Regions from separate parts of the Methylobacterium brachiatum genome, predicted to be linked through region 1. Evidence: predicted binding sites of a transcription regulator. Region 1 holds the regulator's gene; each other region holds the start of a gene.

Region 1 (6,120 bases):
TTCGGGACATAGGCCGGCCAGCCAGGGTCAACGAGGGTGCTCGATCATGCCCCGGCGTTCTCCGGATCTCGCAGAAATTGCCAAGAAGGCTGCCAACGCGTCCTTCGGCAGCCCTCTGGTGCAGGCGGTCCGCCTCGGCGACATGGAAGGGGCCGATGGCGATGATGTCCGGCGCGTGCAGCTGATCGTCTCCGACGACGCCATCGACCAGCTCGACGGCGACAAGCTGCTCGATGCCGGCTTGGCGATCCGCAAAGCCCTGCAGAAGGCCGGCGAGACGCTGCGCGTGGTCGTCGAGTATGCCGAGCAGCGTGAGCTCGACGAACTTGGCGCTCATTAATTCCGAGCATCTGTTCAGCCAGGCGGATGCGCTTCTTCTCCAAACCGGCCGCGGCTCGTTGCGGCAGGCTGACCTACGCCGCACCTTCTCCAACGCTTATTACGGCCTGTTTCACGCGATCCTGACGGCTGCGGCCGATGAGGCCGTTGGAAGGACGCGGCGGAACGATCCACTTTGGACGCTGGCCTATCGTTCCATATCGCACCAACGATTGAAGACCGTGTGCAACGATCTTCAGGCAGCGACACTCAAGCCGAAGATCAGGCGTTATGAGCCGCCCGGCGGATTTGGTGGTCACATCGTCACGATTGCCGGTGCCGTTTCAGAATTGCAGGACCGGCGGCACGCCGCCGACTACGATCCGTCCCAGTCGTTCCTGCAAACGGATGCGCGGGCGGCGCTCCAGACGGCCCGGTCCGCAGTCCACCGGCTGGCTCACCTGGAGGCGGATCAGCGAAGAGCGTTCCTCTACCTCCTCCTGTTCGAGCCCCGCTGAGCGACCCCAGCGGCGTCATGGTCTCCGTCTCACCGCGCGGAGCGGAGGACAGGATGCGGACCCCCGCGCTATAAGTCGCCTTGTCACGGAAAAGCCGGCGCCGGTCCCGCGGACCCCCGTGTGAAACCGCGACCGCCCCGCGCGCGAAGGGACAGTATGATCCGCCGCCTCGCCTTCCTGGTCCTGATGCTCTTCGCGAGCCTGTCGGCCGCGTCGGCCCAAGGTTTCCGCACGCCGCCCGATCTCGTGCGGGCGAGCCTGGTCGCCGAGCCCGTCGCGGTGGCGGGCGCGCAGCCATTCGCCCTGGCGGTGCGGATGCAGGTGAAGCCGGGCTGGCACGTCTACTGGCGCAATCCGGGCGATTCCGGCCTGCCGCCCGAGGTGACCTGGACCCTGCCGGCGGGCTTCAATGCCGGCGCGATCCGGTGGCCGGCGCCCGAGCGCATCGCGATCGCGACGCTGATGAATTACGGCTACGAGGGCGAGGTCACCTTGCTCGTGCCGGTCACGCCGCCGCCGAGCCTCGACCCGGCGGATCCCGTGCGGATCCGGGCCAAGCTGACCTATCTGGTCTGCGAGACCGAATGTGTGCCGGGCTCCGCCGACCTCGCCCTGACCCTGCCGGTGGGCGAGCCTCGGCCCGATGCCGATCAGGCCGCCCTGTTCGCGCGCGCCCGGACCGCCCTGCCCGCCCCGGCGCTCTGGCCGCTGCGCCTGTCCAGCCAGGGCGACACCCTGCAGCTCGATTTCGCCGCGGCGGGTCTCAAGCCCGAGACCATCAAGAGCGCGTCCTTCTTCCCCTATTCCGAGACCGCGATCGACAATGCCGCCGCGCAGGTGATGACCGTCGACGAGGCCGGCCTGCACCTCACCCTGGCCCGGAGCAGCCCCGCCGAGCCGGCGCCCGCCGCCCTGCCCGGCGTGCTGACCGTCGAGGAGGCGACCGGCGCCGGCACCCACCGCCTCGCTTTCGCGTATGGCGACGAGCCGGTGCTGCCGGCCCCGACGGCGGTGCCCGAGGCCCCGGCCGCGCCGCAGGCGGCCCCCGCCTTCGACGCGCTGACGCTGGCGAGCGCGGTCGGGCTCGCCTTCCTCGGCGGCCTGATCCTCAACCTGATGCCCTGCGTCTTCCCGGTCCTGTCGATCAAGGTGCTGGGCCTTGTGCGGCACGCCGGCGAGAGCGCCGCCCGCGTCCGGCTGCACGGCCTCGCCTACACGGCGGGCGTGCTCGTGAGCTTCCTCGGCTTGGCCGGCCTGTTGCTCGCCCTCAAGGGCGGCGGGGCGGCGATCGGCTGGGGTTTCCAGCTGCAATCGCCGGCGGTGGTCGCCGGCCTCGCCTATCTGCTGCTGGCGATGGGCCTGAGCCTGTCGGGGGTGGTCCATCTCGGCGGGCGGCTCGCCGGATTCGGCGACGGCCTCGCCCGGCGCTCGGGGCTCAGCGGCTCGTTCTTCACCGGCGTGCTGGCAACGCTGGTGGCGACCCCCTGCACGGCGCCGTTCATGGGCTCGGCGGTGGGCTTCGCGCTGACCCAGAGCGCCGGCGTCGCCCTCGCGGTGTTCGCGAGCCTCGGGTTCGGCCTCGCCCTGCCGTTCCTGGTGCTCACCCTGTGGCCGCCGGCCCTGCGGGTGTTGCCGCGTCCGGGCGCCTGGATGGAGACGCTGAAGCAGGTTCTGGCCTTCCCGGTCTACGCCACGGTGGCGTGGCTGGTCTGGGTCCTGGCGCAGCAGGTCGGGCCGCAGGGGCTGCTCTCCGGGCTGATCGGCCTCGTGCTGGTGGGCTTCGCCGCCTGGGCCTGGGAGCATGGGCGCGTGGCGACGCCGGGCTTCGGGCGGGTCGCCCAGGGGCTCGCGGTGCTGACGATCCTGGCGGTGGCAGGCCTGACGCTCAGCCTCGACCGCGACCGGGCGGCCCCCGCCGCCCAGGCCGCCGCCGACGGCGTCCAGCCGTTCACCCAGGCCCGCCTGGACTCCCTGGTGAACGAGCGCCGGCCGGTCTTCGTGAACATGACCGCCGCCTGGTGCATCACCTGCGCGGTCAACGAGACGACCTCGCTCTCGACCAAGGCGGTGCGGGCGGCGATGGCGGATCGGGGCGTCACCTACCTGAAGGGCGACTGGACCAACCAGAACCCGGAGATCACGCGCCTGCTGGAGAAGCACGGGCGCAGCGGCGTGCCGCTGTACCTGCTCTACACCGGCACGGGGGAACCCCAGGTGCTGCCGCAGATCCTCACCGAGGGGACGGTGCTGGCGGCCCTGGAAACGGTGCCGGCCTCAGCCAACAAGAGCGCGGCGCTGGCCCGCTGACCGGACAGGCGGTCTAGGCTTCCAGCGAGAACGTCTCGTCGAAAGCGTAGCCCGAGCCCCGCACCGTGCGGATCGGGTCGGCCTGCCGGGGCGCGTTGAGCGCCTTGCGCAGGCGCCCGACATGCACGTCGACGGTGCGCTCGTCGATATAGACGTCGTGGCCCCAGACCCCGTCGAGGAGCTGCTCGCGGGAGAAGACCCGGCCGGGGGCCAGCATCAGGAATTCGAGCAGGCGGAATTCGGTGGGGCCGAGATGGAGCTCCTCGCCGGCGCGGCGGACCCGGTGCCCGGTGCGGTCGAGCTCGATATCGCCGGCCGCCAGCCGGTCGGCGACATGGGCGGGCTTGGCCCGGCGCAGCAGCGCCCGCACCCGGGCCAGCAGTTCCGGCACCGAGAACGGCTTGACGATGTAGTCGTCGGCGCCCGTGCCGAGGCCGCGGACCCGGTCCCCCTCCTCGCCCCGGGCGGTGAGCATGATCACCGGCAGCCGCTCGGTCTCGCGCCGGGCCCGGATGCGGCGGCACAGCTCGATCCCAGAGAGGCCCGGCAGCATCCAGTCGAGCAGCACCAGATCCGGGGTGCGCTCGGCCAGGAGCAGTTCCGCGTCGTCGCCGCGCGTCGCCGAATCGACCAGGAAGCCCTCGGCCTCCAGGTTGTAGCGCAGCAGGGTGGTCAGGGCCTCCTCGTCCTCGACGATCAGGACTTGCATGCTCACGTTCGTTAACCTGTTCCGTACTCGGTACCGGCCGGCGCGCCCGCGCCGGGGGACCCGGACGCGCCGATGGTGCGGCAGAGGCCGCCATCCCTCAAGCCGCAGGCCGCCACAATCGGGCGTTGCCCCACAGGGCAGCGTGCGGATCGGGCCGACCGCACCGCGACCCGCCTGTTACGGGGCCGTGGCGGCGGGGCCGACGGTCGCGTAGTTCGACGCGTCGTTCTTCGGCCGCTCGCCCGCCAGGGTCTCACCGGTGGCGAGGTAGTGGATCGTCTCGGCGATGTTGGTGGTGTGGTCGCCGATGCGCTCGACGTTCTTGGCGCAGAACAGCAGGTGCGTGCAGAACGAGATGTTGCGCGGATCTTCCATCATGTAGGTCAGGAGTTCGCGGAACAGCGAATTGTACAGCGCGTCGATCTCGCCGTCGCGCTCCCAGACGTCGTAGGCGGCCTTCACGTCGCGGCTCGCATAGGCGTCGAGGATGTCCTTGAGCTGCGCCTCGGCGAGGTCGCTCATGTGGCGCACGCCGAGCACGATCTTCTGCGCCGGCGCCTGATCGGAAATCGCCACGACGCGCTTGGCGACGTTCTTGGCGAGGTCGCCGATCCGCTCCAGGTCGCCCGAGACGCGGATCGCCGAGATGGTCTCGCGCAGGTCGATCGCCAGGGGCTGCCGCCGGGCGATGAGCAGCACGGCCCGCTCCTCGATGTCGCGCTGGAGCGCGTCGAGACGCTTGTCGGCGACGATCACCGCCTGGGCGAGCGTATCGTCCCGGCGGACCAGAGCGTCGGTCGCCTCGGCGGCCATCTTCTCGGCCACGCCGCCCATCTCGGAGATGGAGCGACGCAGGTCATCGAGGTCGGTGTCGTAGGAGCTGACGATATGGCCGGGCATGGTGGATCCTTCGATGGCGTCCCGCAAACCTTGATCCGCGAGGTCTGGCGGAAACCCGCCGCTGCGGTCACGGGCGCCGGGGCGCGTGCCCCGGTGCCCACTCCCTTGCATTGTCTGGAACAGGCTGCGGAGCGGTGAGGATCGGCATCCCGAGCCGAGCCCGCGACCGGAACAACCGGACCGTGCCGATGTTCCCCGACCGAGCAGCCTGTTCCGGAGTCGCGCCGGCGCTTGTTGCGCTTGGGCGCGGCCCCTAGTCTTTAGAGCGGTGCTCTTTTCTCGCCGAAACCGTATTCAACGTTACGGAAAGCGGTAAACATCCCGTTTGACGTCTTCGCATCCCGGAGGTGAGCGTCCGCCCTCCGGGGTCTTGGTTCAGCCGAACCGGCCGGTGATGTAATCCTGCGTGCGCTGCTCGACCGGGTTCATGAACATGCGGTTCGTGGGTCCGAATTCGATCAGCTCGCCGAGATACATGAAGGCGGTGAACTGCGAGATGCGGGCCGCCTGCTGCATGTTGTGGGTGACGATCACGATGGTGAACTCGTCGCGCAGCTGCTCGATCAGCTCCTCGATCCGGCCGGTGGAGATCGGGTCGAGGGCCGAGGTGGGCTCGTCGAACAGGATCACCTCCGGGCTCTGGGCCACGGTGCGGGCGATGCACAGGCGCTGCTGCTGCCCGCCCGACAGGCCGGTGCCGGCTTGGCGCAGCTTGTCCTTCACCTCGTCCCAGAGGGCGGCCTTGCGCAAGGCCTGCTCCACCCGCCCGTCGAGTTCGGATTTCGGCAGCTTCTCGTAGAGGCGCAGGCCGAAGGCCACGTTGTCGTAGATCGACATCGGGAAGGGCGTCGGCTTCTGGAACACCATGCCGATGCGCGAGCGCAGCTCGTTCAGATCGATCGCGGGATCGAGCACGTTCTGGCCGTCGAGCAGGATCTGCCCCTCCGCCCGCTGCTCCGGGTAGAGGCTGTAGATCCGGTTGAAGCAGCGCAGCAGGGTGGACTTGCCGCATCCGGACGGGCCGATCAGCGCCGTGACCTGCCGGTCATGGAAGTTGATGTCGACATTCTTCAGCCCGTGGAAGCTGCCGTAGTAGAAGTTCAGGCCCTTCACGGCGATGCGGACCGCCCCACTCTCGTTGGCGTGGTTGCGGGTGAGATCGACCGTGGGGATCGCGGAGGCGGCGTTCATCGTCGTGTCCTCGAGAAGGGTCTTAGCGCGACATCTGCGGCTTGATGACGAGACGGGCGATGATCGACAGCACCAGGATCGTCGCGGTGATCAGGAGCGCCCCGGCCCAGGCGAGGCTCTGCCAGTTCGGGTAGGGCGAGAGGGCGAACTGGTAGATCATGACCGGGAGGTTCGCGA
Region 2 (6,120 bases), on a different contig from region 1:
GTTTCGGCGAGATCGGCTACCGGTTCGCGTTCGGCGCGGCCTCGGCCCTGGTCTCGAAGGACGGGCCGGCGGTGGCGGCCTCGTATATCGAGCCGTTCGTGGGCGGGGCCTATATCGGCATCCGGCGCGACGGGTTCGCGGAGACCGGGGGCGCGGCGGCGCTGGTGAGCTACGCGCGCGACTACGACCTCGGCGCGGTGACGGCGGGGGTGCGGGCGCAGACCAGCCTGGATCTGGGCTTCGGGCTTCCTCTGACGGCGCACGGGCAGCTGGGCTACCGGCGGGCGTTCGGGGACGTGGTGCCGACGGCTCTGCTGAGCTTCGGCAGCGGGCCTTCCTTCCTGAGCGCGGGCGTCCCGATCGACCGGGACGCGCTGGTGGCCGGCGCCGGGCTCGACCTGGCGGTGGCACCCAACGCCAGCCTGGGCGTGGCCTATACCGGCCAGGTCGGCGCCCGCGCCCAGGACCAGGCCGTGAAGGGCAATTTCACCCTCCGGTTCTGATGGGCGCTCTGTCACACGACTGACGCGGTCCGGCCGCTAGAGCCGCGCCCGGACTGGGTGCGGCTCTAAGTCGTTGATGCGACGCGCGCTCGCCGGCGAGCCGGGCCGATCACGAGCGTACACGAGGGATCCGCATGATTGACCCCACGGTGTCGGCTTTGTCCCTCGGCGCGATCCTGGCCCTCGTCCAGATCGCCAGCATCGCGATCGCGGGCCGGCGCATCGGCCAGGTCCACGGCGCCTCCACCTTCCCGGCCGGCGCCCCCGTCTCCCTGGTCCGCCCGCTCCACGGGATCGAGGCGTTCAGCGACGAGATGCTGGCCCGCAGCTTCCGCCTCGCCTATCCGGCCTACGAGCTGATCTTCTGCGTGGCCGATCCCGACGATCCGATCGTGCCGCGGGTGCAGCGCCTGATCGCCGACCACCCGCAGGTGCCGGCCCGGCTGATCCTCGGCGACGAGCGCATCAGCGACAATCCGAAGCTCAACAATTGCCTGCGCGGCTGGCGCGCCGCCGCGCATGACTGGGTCGTGCTGGCCGATTCCAACGTGGCCATGCCGCCGGACTACCTCCAGCGGCTCCAGGCGGCCTGGCGGGACGAGACCGGCCTCGTCTGCTCGACCCCGGCGGGCGCCCGTCCGGGCAGCTTCATGGCCGAGGTCGAATGCGCCTTCCTCAATACGCTGCAGGCGCGCTGGCAATACGCCGCCGAGGCGTTTGGCCTGGGCTTCGCGCAGGGCAAGAGCATGCTCTGGCACAAGCCCTTCCTGGAGGCCCAGGGCGGCCTGCAGGCGCTGGCCTCCGAGATCGCCGAGGACGCCGCCGCCACCAAGCTGGTGCGGGCGGCGGGCAAGCGCGTCCACCTGGTCGCGAGCCCGTTCGAGCAGCCGCTCGGCCCCCGCGGCTTCCGCGAGGTCTGGGCCCGGCAGCTGCGCTGGGCGCGGCTGCGGCGGGTGACCTTCCCGCTGTTCTTCGCTCCGGAGATCGGCAGCGGCGTCCTGCTGCCGGCGCTCCTGATCGCCCTCTGGGCCGGCAGCCTGACCGGACTCGCGGGCGCTGCCGCCCTCGCCGGGCTATGCTATATCGCCGAAGACCGGCTCGCGGCCCGCGCGGGCTGGCATCGCGGGCCGCGGATGTGGGCGGCCTTCCTGGTGCGCGACGCGCTGATCCCGGCGATCTGGCTGGGGGCCTGGGTGCAGAGCGCCATCGTGTGGCGCGGCAACGCCATGGATGTGCGCCCCCGCCGGGCGAGCGTCGACCGCGCCTGCGCGCCGACGGCGTGACCGCGCGGGAGCCGGAGGTCGGGACATGACGCGCCGCTACGCCCTCTACTGGCTCCCCGCGCCCGGCTCGGGGCTCGCGGCCTTCGGCAATGCCGTGCTCGGCTACGACAACGTCGCCGGCGCCCCGGTCCCGCATCCGGACGGGCTCGGCGACCTCGCCGCGGTCACCGCGGGGGCCCGGATCTACGGGTTCCACACGACCCTCAAGGCGCCGATGCGCCTCGCCCCGGCGGCCGAGGAGGCGGACCTTCTCGCGACCGCCCGGGACCTCGCGGCCGGGCACCCGCCGGTTTCGCTCGGCCCGCTGCGGGTCGCGGCGCTCGGGCCGTTCCTCGCCCTGGTGCCCGAAGCCCCGCCGCCGGAGCTCGGCCTGCTCGCCGCCGAATGCGTCGCCGCCCTCGATCCGCTGCGGGCGCCGCTCTCGGAGGCCGAGCGCGCCAAGCGCCGCCCGGAGCGCCTCGATCCGCGCGGCCGCGCGCTCCTGGCCCGCTGGGGCTACCCGTATGTCTTCGAAGCCTTCCGGTTCCACATGACGTTGACCGATGCCCTGCCGGAGCCCGGCCGCGCCGCCTGGCTGCGCCGGCTGACCGAGGCCTACGCCGCCTCCGGGCCGGAACCCGTGGTGATCGACGCCGTGAGCCTCCTGTCCCAGGACGGGTCCGAGCCGTTCCGGCTCCTGGCGCGCCTGCCCTTCGGGGGCGCCCATGGCTGAGCATTATCTGGGCCTCACGCCCGCGATCGACCCGAGCGCCCGGGTCACCGAGTGCCATCTCGGCCGGTACACCGAGGTCGGCGCCCGCACGCGCCTGACCGAGACCGTCCTCGACGATTATTCCTACATCAGCCAGGACGGCGAGGTGATCTACACCACCATCGGCAAGTTCTGCTCGATCGCGTCCCACGTCCGGATCAACCCGGGCAACCACCCGATGGAGCGCGCGAGCCAGGCGCATTTCACCTATCGGGCCCGTGCCTATTGGCCGAAGGAGGTGGACGAGGAATCCTTCTTCGAGCGCCGCCGGTCCAGCCCGGTGACCATCGGCCACGATGTCTGGATCGGCCACGGGGTCGTCGTGCTGCCCGGCCGCACCATCGGCACCGGCGCCGTAATCGGCGCGGGGGCGATCGTGACCCGCGACGTGCCGGCCTACACGATCGTCGTCGGCAACCCGGCCCGGCCGGTGCGCCGCCGCTTTCCGGAGCCGATCGCCGAGCGCCTGGAACGCCTTGCCTGGTGGGACTGGGACCACGAGCGCCTGCGCCGGGCGCTGCCGGATTTCCGCGCGCTCTCGATCGAGGATTTCCTGGAACGGTACACAAGTTGGTCCGGGACATAGAGCGCAGCGCTCTGCGCGTCCGCTGCTTTGGTGCGCCGACTAAATAAATCGGATCGTATTCGTCATCCAATCGTCGTCGAAGAGGCGTTTAGCTGCGCGCATTCCGCAGCGGATGGACATGAATGCTCGTCGTCGAGGATCTCACGCGTCAGTACGGCGGCCGCCGGGCCGTGGACGGTGTCTCGTTGCAGATCGAGCGCGGGACCTTCGTGGGCGTGATCGGCCGGTCTGGAGCCGGCAAATCGACACTTCTGCGCCTGATCAACCGGCTTGCCGACCCGAGTTCGGGCCGCATCCTCTATGACGGCCGCGACGTCACCGGCCTGACGGGCCGGGCCCTGCGGGAATGGCGCACCCGCTGCGCCATGATCTTCCAGCAATTCAACCTGGTCGGCCGGCTGGACGTGATGAACAACGTCCTGATGGGCCGGCTCAGCCATGTGCCGACCCATCGGTCCCTGCTCCGGATGTGGTCCGACGAGGACCGGGCCATGGCGCTCGCCGCCCTCGAGAGCTTCGACATGGGCGAGTTCGCCGGCCAGCGGGCCGACGGCCTGTCGGGCGGGCAGCAGCAGCGCGTCGCCATCGCCCGGGCCCTCGTGCAGGAGCCGGAGATCCTGCTGGCCGACGAACCGGTGGCGTCCCTGGATCCGCGCAACACCCGCCTGGTGATGGACGCGCTGGCCGCGGTGAACCGGCGCTACGGCATCACGGTCCTGTGCAACCTGCACTCGCTCGACCTCGCCCGCGCCTATTGCGACCGCCTCGTCGGGCTCGCCGCCGGCCGGGTGGTGTTCGATGGCGGCCCGTTCGACCTCACCGAGGATGTGGCGCGCCGCCTCTACGGCCTGGAGGCCGGCGAGGTGCTGGACGATTCCGCCGAGCGCGAGGCGGAGCAGCGGGCGGCCATGCCGGGGCTCCCGGGCCTCGTGCCGGTCCAGCCCATCCGCGAGGCCGCCATCGGCGCCTGAGCCGGCGGCGTCGGGACCAAAACGCTAAAAACGACGGGGCGGGGAAGCGCCTGGCTTGGTGTGCCGATTGCGGTCGGCCGATCCAGCGCCTGATACGGATCTGAGACTCACACGATGATCACCCGACGCACCCTCGCCGCCGCGGCAGCGCTCGCGCTGCTCGGCCTGCCGGCCGCCGCCCAGGATTGGAAGGCCAAGTATCCCGAGCTGAGCCTGGGGGTGATCCCCGCGGAGAACGCCAGCGGCACGGCCGACCGTTACGCGCCTCTGACCGCTTACCTGACCAAGGCGCTCGGTGTGCCGGTGAAGCTGCGGGTCGCCAGCGACTACGCCGCGGTGATCGAGGGCCAGCGCGCCGGCAACATCCAGATCGCGTTCTACGGGGCGGCCTCGCTCGCCCGTGCCGCGATGACCGGGGTGAAGCTCGAGCCGATGGTGAGCCCGGTGCACGAGACCGGAACCGCGGGCTATTACTCGGTGATCTACGCCTTGGCCTCCAGCCCGTACAAGACGGTCGAGGACCTCAAGGGCAAGAAGCTCGCCCTGGTCGATCCGAACTCCACTTCCGGCAACCAGGCGCCGCGCTTCTTCCTGAAACAGGCCGGCTACGACGTCGACACGCATTTCGGCAAGGCCGTCTATGCCGGGAGCCACGAGAACGCCGTGCTGGCCCTGACCCAGGGCACCGTGGATGCGGCGGCGAACTTCTGGAACTCCGAGACGGACAGCAATCTCACGCGCATGCTCACCAAGGGCGTCGTGAAGGACGCCGCCGGCAAGCCGATGCAGAAGTCGGACTTCCGCATCGTGTTCAAGTCCGGCGCCCTGCCCGGGGACGCTTACGCCGTGCTGGCCACCCTGCCCGACGACCTGAAGGCCAGGATCCGCCAGGCCTTCGTCGATCTGCCCAAGGCCGACACGGCGGCGTTCAATCGGCTTTCCGACGGCAAGGATCTCGGCGTCACCCCGGTGACGCTCAAGGACTACCAGCCGGTCATGGACATGCTGAAGGCCAACGACGAGCAGCGCAAACGCTCCTGATCCCGGCTTTCACCCGGTTCGCGCCGCGTTGCGGGCGCCACCGCCTCACCACCGGCATGCCGCCGCCCGGCGGCCGGCCGATCCATCACCCGAGGACCACACGATGATCACCCGACGCACCCTCGCCGCCGCGGCCGCGGCGCTCGCCCTCCTCGGCCTGCCGGCCGCCGCCCAGGACTGGAAGGCCAAGTATCCCGAGCTGACCCTGGCGGTCATCCCGATGGAGAATGCCAGCGGCACCAACGACCGCTACGCTCCCCTGGCGAACTACCTGAGCAAGGCGGTCGGCGTGCCGGTGAAGCTGCGGGTCGCCAGCGACTACGCCGCGGTGATCGAGGGCCAGCGCGCCGGCAACATCCAGATCGCGTTCTACGGTGCTGCCTCCTTCGCCCGGGCCGTGATGACCGGCGTGAAGATCGAACCGATGGTGAACCCGCAGCACGAGACCGGCGCGTCGGGCTATTACTCGGTGATCTACACGCTGGCCTCCGGCCCGTACAAGACGATCGAAGACCTCAAGGGCAAGAACCTGGCCCTGGTCGATCCGAACTCCACCTCCGGCAACCAGGCGCCGCGCTTCTTCCTGAAGCGGGCCGGCTTCGACGTGGACAAGCATTTCGCCAAGGTCGTTTACGCCGGGAGCCACGAGAATGCGGTCCTGGCGCTCACCCAGGGCACCGTGGACTCTGCTGCCAACCTGTGGAACTCCGAGACCGACACGATGGTAACCCGCATGGTTGCCAAGGGCGTGCTGAAGAACCCAGATGGCACGCCCATGAAGCAATCGGACTTCCGGGTGGTGTTCAAGTCCGACTTCTTGCCGGAGGGCCCCTATGCCGTGCTGGCGAGCCTGCCGGGCGACCTGAAGGCCAAGATCCGCCAGGCCTTCCTCGACGTGCCGACCGCCGACAAGGCGGCGTTCGACAAGCTGTCCGACGGCAAGGATCTCAGCCTCACCCCGGTGACGCTCAAGGATTACCAGCCG
Region 3 (6,120 bases), on a different contig from region 1:
CCTGGATCTCCCAGGTCGGACCCTCGAAATGGCGCCCGACGACGCGCCCATCCGGCTGGGCAAGGTCCGCGTCGGGCTTGGCGGCGCTCCAGACCGGGGCCCCCTCCCCGGCGATGCAGGTATAGATCTGCGCTCCCCGCGCGGCGAAGCTGGCGATCGACACGCTTCCGGCCGGCGGCGCGAGGCGCGCCGGTTCGGCAAGGGCGAAGGCCGGCGCGCAGCACGCGAGGGTGATGAGGGCAGGCCGCAGGGTTCTGGTCAGGGCGTAGGCGATCGGTTCAGCTCCGTCCGGACGGGTCGAACCACGGAACGGGGGAAGCCGCTTGCGGGTTTCATGCCGCGGCCTGCCCCCGTCCGTTGGCTCAGGCGGATTTCATGAACCGGTCGATGCTCTCCGCGAGATCCGAGGAGTGGACGGCCAGGCTCTCGGCGACGCCCAGGACGGCCTCCGCCAGTTGACCGGTGGCATTGGCAGCCTGCGAGACCCCGCCGATATTGCCCGACATCTCGTGGGTCGAGACCGCCTGCTCCTCGACGGCGCTGGCCATCGCCAGGGTCAGCGTCGAGAGTTCGGCCACGGCGGCGGTGATCATCTCGATCGCCCCGACCGCCTCGCCGGTGGCGTTCTGGATCGCCGCCACCTGCTGGGTGATCTCCCCCGTGGCCTTGGCGGTCTGTTCGGCCAGAGCCTTGACCTCGCTGGCGACCACCGCGAAGCCCCGCCCGGCGGCACCGGCCCGGGCCGCCTCGATCGTGGCGTTCAGCGCCAGCAGGTTGGTCTGGCCGGCGATCGACTTGATCATGCTCACGACCGCGTCGACCTCGCGCGCGTTCTCGGCCAGCTGCCGCATCGTCGCGTCCGTGGTCTCGGCCTGGATGGCGATCTGCCGAGCGCGCTCCGAAACCCGCCCGACCTGGCCGGAGATCTCCTGGATCGCACCGTTCATCTGCTCGGAATTCGATGCGACCGACGAGGCCTTCTGACGGGCGGAATCCGCCGACTGCGTCAGCCCCTCGGCCGAGTGCTGCATGTCGCGGACCGCCGACCCGACGGCGTCGACGACGCGGCTCACGTCGGTGGCCATGTTCACCTGCGCGGACACGACCGCCCAGGTCAGCATCGGGCCGATATACCGGCCCTTCCGATCGTTGACGGCGGTGACCTGCAGGTCGAGCGTCTCCGGGCCGACCTTGATCTTGGTCCGGTGCGGCAGCCGGCTCGCATCCGCCAGCATGTTGCGCTGGTGGTGGGGGTTCTTGTGGAACACGTCGAACGAGTTGTTGACCATCTCGTCGACCTTGATCGGCAGGTATTGCTCCAAGGGGGCCAAGGTCTTGCGCGAGGTGGTGTTCAGGTAATTGATCTTGAAATCGTTGAGCGGATCGGCGGTCATGACCGCAACCGGCATGTTGTCGATCATCGACATCAGCCGGTCGATGTCATTCTTCTTGGCCGAGATGTCGGCGGCGAACTTGACCACCTTCACCGGCTGGCCGCGGGCATCGAGCACCGGATTGTAGGTCGCTTCCAGCCAAACCTCCGACCCATCCTTGTCGAGGCGCAGGAACTCGCCGGTGACGTATTGCCCGTCTTTCAGCTTCGCCCAGAAATCCGTGTATTCCGCGCTCTTGGCAAAGGCCGGGTCGACGAAGATGCGATGGTGCTTGTTGCGGACATCCGCGAGCGTGTACTTCATCAATTTGAGGAAGTTCTCGTTGGCGTCGAGAACCTGGCCGTCCATCGAGAACTCGATGATGGCCAGCGACCGATTCAAGGCGTCGAGCTTGGCCTGCGACTCGCTGTAAACCGATTTTTTGAACATATCACTGCTCGCGCTTCTCGAGCGGAAACCTAGCGCATAGTACGTTAATTTTGACCTAACTTCCCGAATTCAGAAACGGTGCCGGCTTAGATTACGGCGCGCAAGACAGAAATGCGAATTTTTGAACTCTTGTACTTCTAGTATTCCGAGACTTCCGGGGAACCTCCGGCAAACAATCTAAACTTAGGTGCGAATATCAGAACCAGCCGCGTATCCGGAAGTACACGATCGGCGCCAGGGCGCTGAACAGGATCAGGCCGAGCGCGTAAGGGTAGCCGTAGGCCCAGTCCAGTTCGGGCATGTGTTTGAAGTTCATGCCGTACATCGAGGCGATCAGGGTCGGCGGTACGCCCACCACCGAAACGACGGTGAGGACGCGAAAAACGTTGTTCTGCTCGATGTTGATGAGCCCGAGCGTCGCGTCGAGGAGGAACTGAACGTTCTCGGCGAGCCGCGTCTCGAACTCGTCGAGGGATTCGATATCCCGCCGAATCGTTTCGAAGCGCCCATCCTCGGGCAGCCCGAGCCCGTCGCAGGCGGCCGACACGAACGGCACGATCCGCTCGAGGCCGAGCAAGCTGGCGCGGATCTTCCCCAGCACCTTGCCGCGGTTGCTGATCCCGCGCAGGATCCGCCGCAGCGCCAGGTCGCGCCGGCGCGGCGGCGGGCTCTCCATCCGGCGGCGATTCGCGCCGCGCAGGTCGAAGTCGAAGATCCGCGTCGAGAGCTGGTCGAGCTCCGAGGCCATGTCCTCGAGGGCATCCGCCAGGCTGTCGACCAGCTCCTCCAGGATGACCAGGAAGATCTCGCTCGGGGATACGCTGCCGTCGCCGTCGGCGATCCGTTTCTGGGCCGAGTCGACCGCGCGCAGCTCGTGGAACCGGATGGTGACGAGGTGGTCCTTCGACAGGAGGAAACCGAGCGGCTTCAGCTGCGACTCGCTGCGCTCGAAGGTGATCATCGGCGTCGACAGCGACAGGCCGCCCTTCACCCGCCGCAGCCGGCTGGAGGATTCAACCTCCGACAGCGCCGCCCGGGACGGCACGCGCAGACCGGTCGCCGCCTCGACGGCGGCGGCTTCCTCGGAACTCGGATCGTTCAGGTCGAGCCAGACGGCGTTGCCGGAAATCGGTCCGCCGAGGTCCAGCGCAACCGCGCCGTCGGGTCCGTGCAGGCTCAGCATGAGAGCGCGTTGTCCGTGGGAAATGAAGGCTGATGTCGCGTCATCGCGCCGTCGCGCGCGGGTGCGACAGCCTTGACTCGGAACCAGGCGAGGGCTATCTCGCCGCCGTCATTGGCACTCGCCAAGACAGAGTGCTAACAGTCGGGTTTGGAAGCGGTCCCGCAGGCCGCATCAACGCCAACTGCAGACCTGAAGCAAGAGGGCAGCTCATGAAGTTCCGTCCGCTGCACGACCGCGTGGTCGTCCGTCGCATCGAGAGCGAGGAGAAGACCAAGGGCGGCATCATCATTCCGGACACCGCCAAGGAGAAGCCGCAGGAAGGCGAGATCGTCGCCGTCGGCCCCGGCGCTCGCGACGAGCAGGGCCGCGTCAACGCGCTCGACGTCAAGGCCGGCGACCGCGTCCTGTTCGGCAAGTGGTCCGGCACCGAGGTCAAGATCGACGGTCAGGACCTCCTGATCATGAAGGAATCCGACATCATGGGCGTCGTCGCTCTCTGATCGGATCGCCTTTCCCCGCCCTTTGAGGCCGTCCGAGGCCTTGGGGTTCAACCCAACCACAAGAGGCAAACCATGGCAGCGAAAGACGTTCGTTTCTCCGCCGACGCGCGCGATAAGATGCTGCGCGGCGTCGACATCCTCGCCGACGCGGTGAAGGTGACGCTGGGTCCGAAGGGCCGCAACGTCGTGATCGAGAAGAGCTTCGGCGCCCCGCGCATCACCAAGGACGGCGTCACCGTCGCCAAGGAGATCGAGCTCGCCGACAAGTTCGAGAACATGGGCGCCCAGATGGTGCGCGAAGTGGCCTCGAAGACCAACGACATCGCGGGTGACGGCACCACCACCGCGACCGTGCTGGCCCAGGCCATCGTCCGCGAAGGCGCCAAGTACGTCGCCGCCGGCATCAACCCGATGGACCTGAAGCGCGGCATCGACCTCGCCACCGCCGCTGCGGTGAAGGACATCATCGCGCGCGCCAAGAAGGTCTCGACCTCCGACGAGGTCGCCCAGGTCGGCACGATCTCCGCCAATGGCGACAAGGAGATCGGCGAGATGATCGCCCACGCCATGCAGAAGGTGGGCAACGAGGGCGTCATCACCGTCGAGGAGGCCAAGACCGCCGAGACCGAGCTCGACGTCGTCGAGGGCATGCAGTTCGACCGCGGCTACCTCTCCCCGTACTTCATCACCAATGCGGAGAAGATGGTCGCCGAGCTCGAGGATCCCTACATCCTCATCCACGAGAAGAAGCTGTCCTCGCTTCAGGCGATGCTGCCGGTGCTCGAGGCCGTGGTCCAGACCGGCAAGCCGCTGCTGATCATCGCCGAGGACATCGAGGGCGAGGCGCTTGCCACCCTCGTGGTGAACAAGCTGCGCGGCGGCCTGAAGGTCGCGGCCGTGAAGGCGCCGGGCTTCGGCGATCGCCGCAAGGCGATGCTCGAGGACATCGCGATCCTGACCAAGGGCCAGATGATCGCCGAGGATCTGGGCATCAAGCTCGAGAACGTGACGCTCCCGATGCTCGGCCGCGCCAAGCGCGTCCGCATCGAGAAGGAGAACACCACGATCATCGACGGCGTCGGCGAGAAGTCGGACATCGAGGGTCGGATCGCGCAGATCAAGGCGCAGATCGAGGAGACCACCTCGGATTACGACCGTGAGAAGCTCCAGGAGCGCCTGGCCAAGCTCGCGGGCGGCGTCGCGGTGATCCGCGTCGGCGGCGCGACCGAGGTCGAGGTCAAGGAGAAGAAGGACCGGGTCGACGACGCCCTCAACGCCACCCGCGCGGCGGTCGAGGAAGGCATCGTCCCGGGCGGCGGCACCGCGCTGCTGCGCGCCAAGAAGGCGGTCGCCGCGTTGAAGTCCGACATCCCCGACGTCCAGGCCGGCATCAAGATCGTGCTGAAGGCGCTGGAAGCCCCGATCCGTCAGATCGCCCAGAACGCGGGCGTGGAAGGCTCGATCGTGGTCGGCAAGATCACCGACAACACCTCCTCGGAGACCTTCGGCTTCAACGCCCAGACCGAAGAGTATGTCGACATGATCCAGGCCGGCATCGTCGACCCGGCCAAGGTCGTGCGCACCGCTCTGCAGGACGCCGCTTCGGTCGCCGGCCTGCTGGTCACCACCGAGGCGATGGTCGCCGACGCGCCGAAGAAGGACAGCCCTGCTCCGGCCATGCCGGGCGGCGGCATGGGCGGCATGGACTTCTAAGTCCACGCCACCCGTCGAGACGAGGAAGGGGGTCGCCGCGAGGCGGCCCCTTTTCTTTTGGGCGGCCCGGTTCGCCCAGCACGCTCCGGCCTGCGTCCGGGCGGTTCGTGTGGCCGGTCACTCGCCGGCAGCGGACTAGCCGTCCCGGGCGAGATCGGCCTCGACGTGAGCAGCCAGGCTGAAGAAGCGCTGGCGGACCTCGGCCGCGAACGGGTTCGACCGCTCGATCGCCTCGAAGACCTCGGGCGCGTCATGCCGGACCATGTCCACCGCCTGCATGAGCAGTGAAAAGCTGCGCGTCGTCATGTGCGTCGGGAGCGGCTCCATGGCGACGAGCACCCGCGCGATTAGATGGGTCAGGCCTTGGACCGCTGCGGCCTCGCGGTCGTGAGCTTCCGGCGTCGTGACGATCACTTTCAACTTCAGCACTTTCCGAAGGAACGCAGCTGCACGCCGCCCGCGCCGTCCAGAGACCGGACACACGGCAATCCTCAGGCCGGCGATCCCGTCGGCGGCGCTCTGCGGGCCGAACAGGGGATGGGTGCCGAGGATCTCGACGCCCTGGGGCAGCCCCGCCCGCATGATCGCGACGGGCTCCATCTTCACCGAGCCGACATCGACCACCAGCGTTCCCGGCCGGAGATGCGGGGCTATCGTGGACACGACCGCAGCCAAGCTGGAAACCGGAACGGCGAGGATGACGACCGGGCAGCGAGCCACCGCCGCCAGGTCCGCCCGCACGGCACCGTAGGTCTGGATTTCGGGCTCGGCCGGGCGCGGTTCGTAGACGCGCAACGCCATATGGGGCGCGAGGTATCGGGCCGTCAGACGACCGAAGGCGCCGAAGCCGATAATTCCGATAACCGGGCGGAGCTGAGTGGCTTGGGAGACTGACACGGTG

Evidence for each region. Region 1 encodes PhoB, which activates phosphate uptake and scavenging genes when phosphate is short. Its sites were predicted from a motif close to TGTCATNNANCTGTCAT; they were not measured.
Region 2: a site for PhoB is predicted at 3,184-3,200, ahead of phnC (phosphonate ABC transporter ATP-binding protein). Genes of this name have one in related genera too.
Region 3: a site for PhoB is predicted at 3,045-3,061, ahead of BMZ47_RS01255 (CorA family divalent cation transporter). Genes of this name have one in related genera too.

The regions. Positions count from the first base shown of each region.
Region 1 covers NZ_FOQW01000013.1:73,942-80,061, reverse strand. The annotation lists gene BMZ47_RS17995 (hypothetical protein) at 47-340, shown strand; gene BMZ47_RS28105 (hypothetical protein) at 312-836, shown strand; gene BMZ47_RS17990 (protein-disulfide reductase DsbD family protein) at 993-3,143, shown strand; gene phoB (phosphate regulon transcriptional regulator PhoB) at 3,157-3,852, opposite strand; gene phoU (phosphate signaling complex protein PhoU) at 4,030-4,752, opposite strand; gene pstB (phosphate ABC transporter ATP-binding protein PstB) at 5,128-5,943, opposite strand; gene pstA (phosphate ABC transporter permease PstA) at 5,966-6,120, opposite strand, start outside.
Region 2 covers NZ_FOQW01000037.1:11,327-17,446, reverse strand. The annotation lists partial or broken gene BMZ47_RS27345 (autotransporter outer membrane beta-barrel domain-containing protein) at 1-503, shown strand, start outside; gene BMZ47_RS27340 (ceramide glucosyltransferase) at 638-1,786, shown strand; gene BMZ47_RS27335 (DUF1045 domain-containing protein) at 1,812-2,498, shown strand; gene BMZ47_RS27330 (LbetaH domain-containing protein) at 2,491-3,123, shown strand; gene phnC (phosphonate ABC transporter ATP-binding protein) at 3,246-4,094, shown strand; gene phnD (phosphonate ABC transporter substrate-binding protein) at 4,209-5,135, shown strand; gene phnD (phosphonate ABC transporter substrate-binding protein) at 5,239-6,120, shown strand, end outside.
Region 3 covers NZ_FOQW01000002.1:269,601-275,720, reverse strand. The annotation lists gene BMZ47_RS01265 (DUF3455 domain-containing protein) at 1-163, opposite strand, end outside; gene BMZ47_RS01260 (methyl-accepting chemotaxis protein) at 363-1,823, opposite strand; gene BMZ47_RS01255 (CorA family divalent cation transporter) at 2,020-3,006, opposite strand; gene groES (co-chaperone GroES) at 3,216-3,506, shown strand; gene groL (chaperonin GroEL) at 3,579-5,219, shown strand; gene BMZ47_RS01240 (prephenate dehydrogenase) at 5,355-6,116, opposite strand.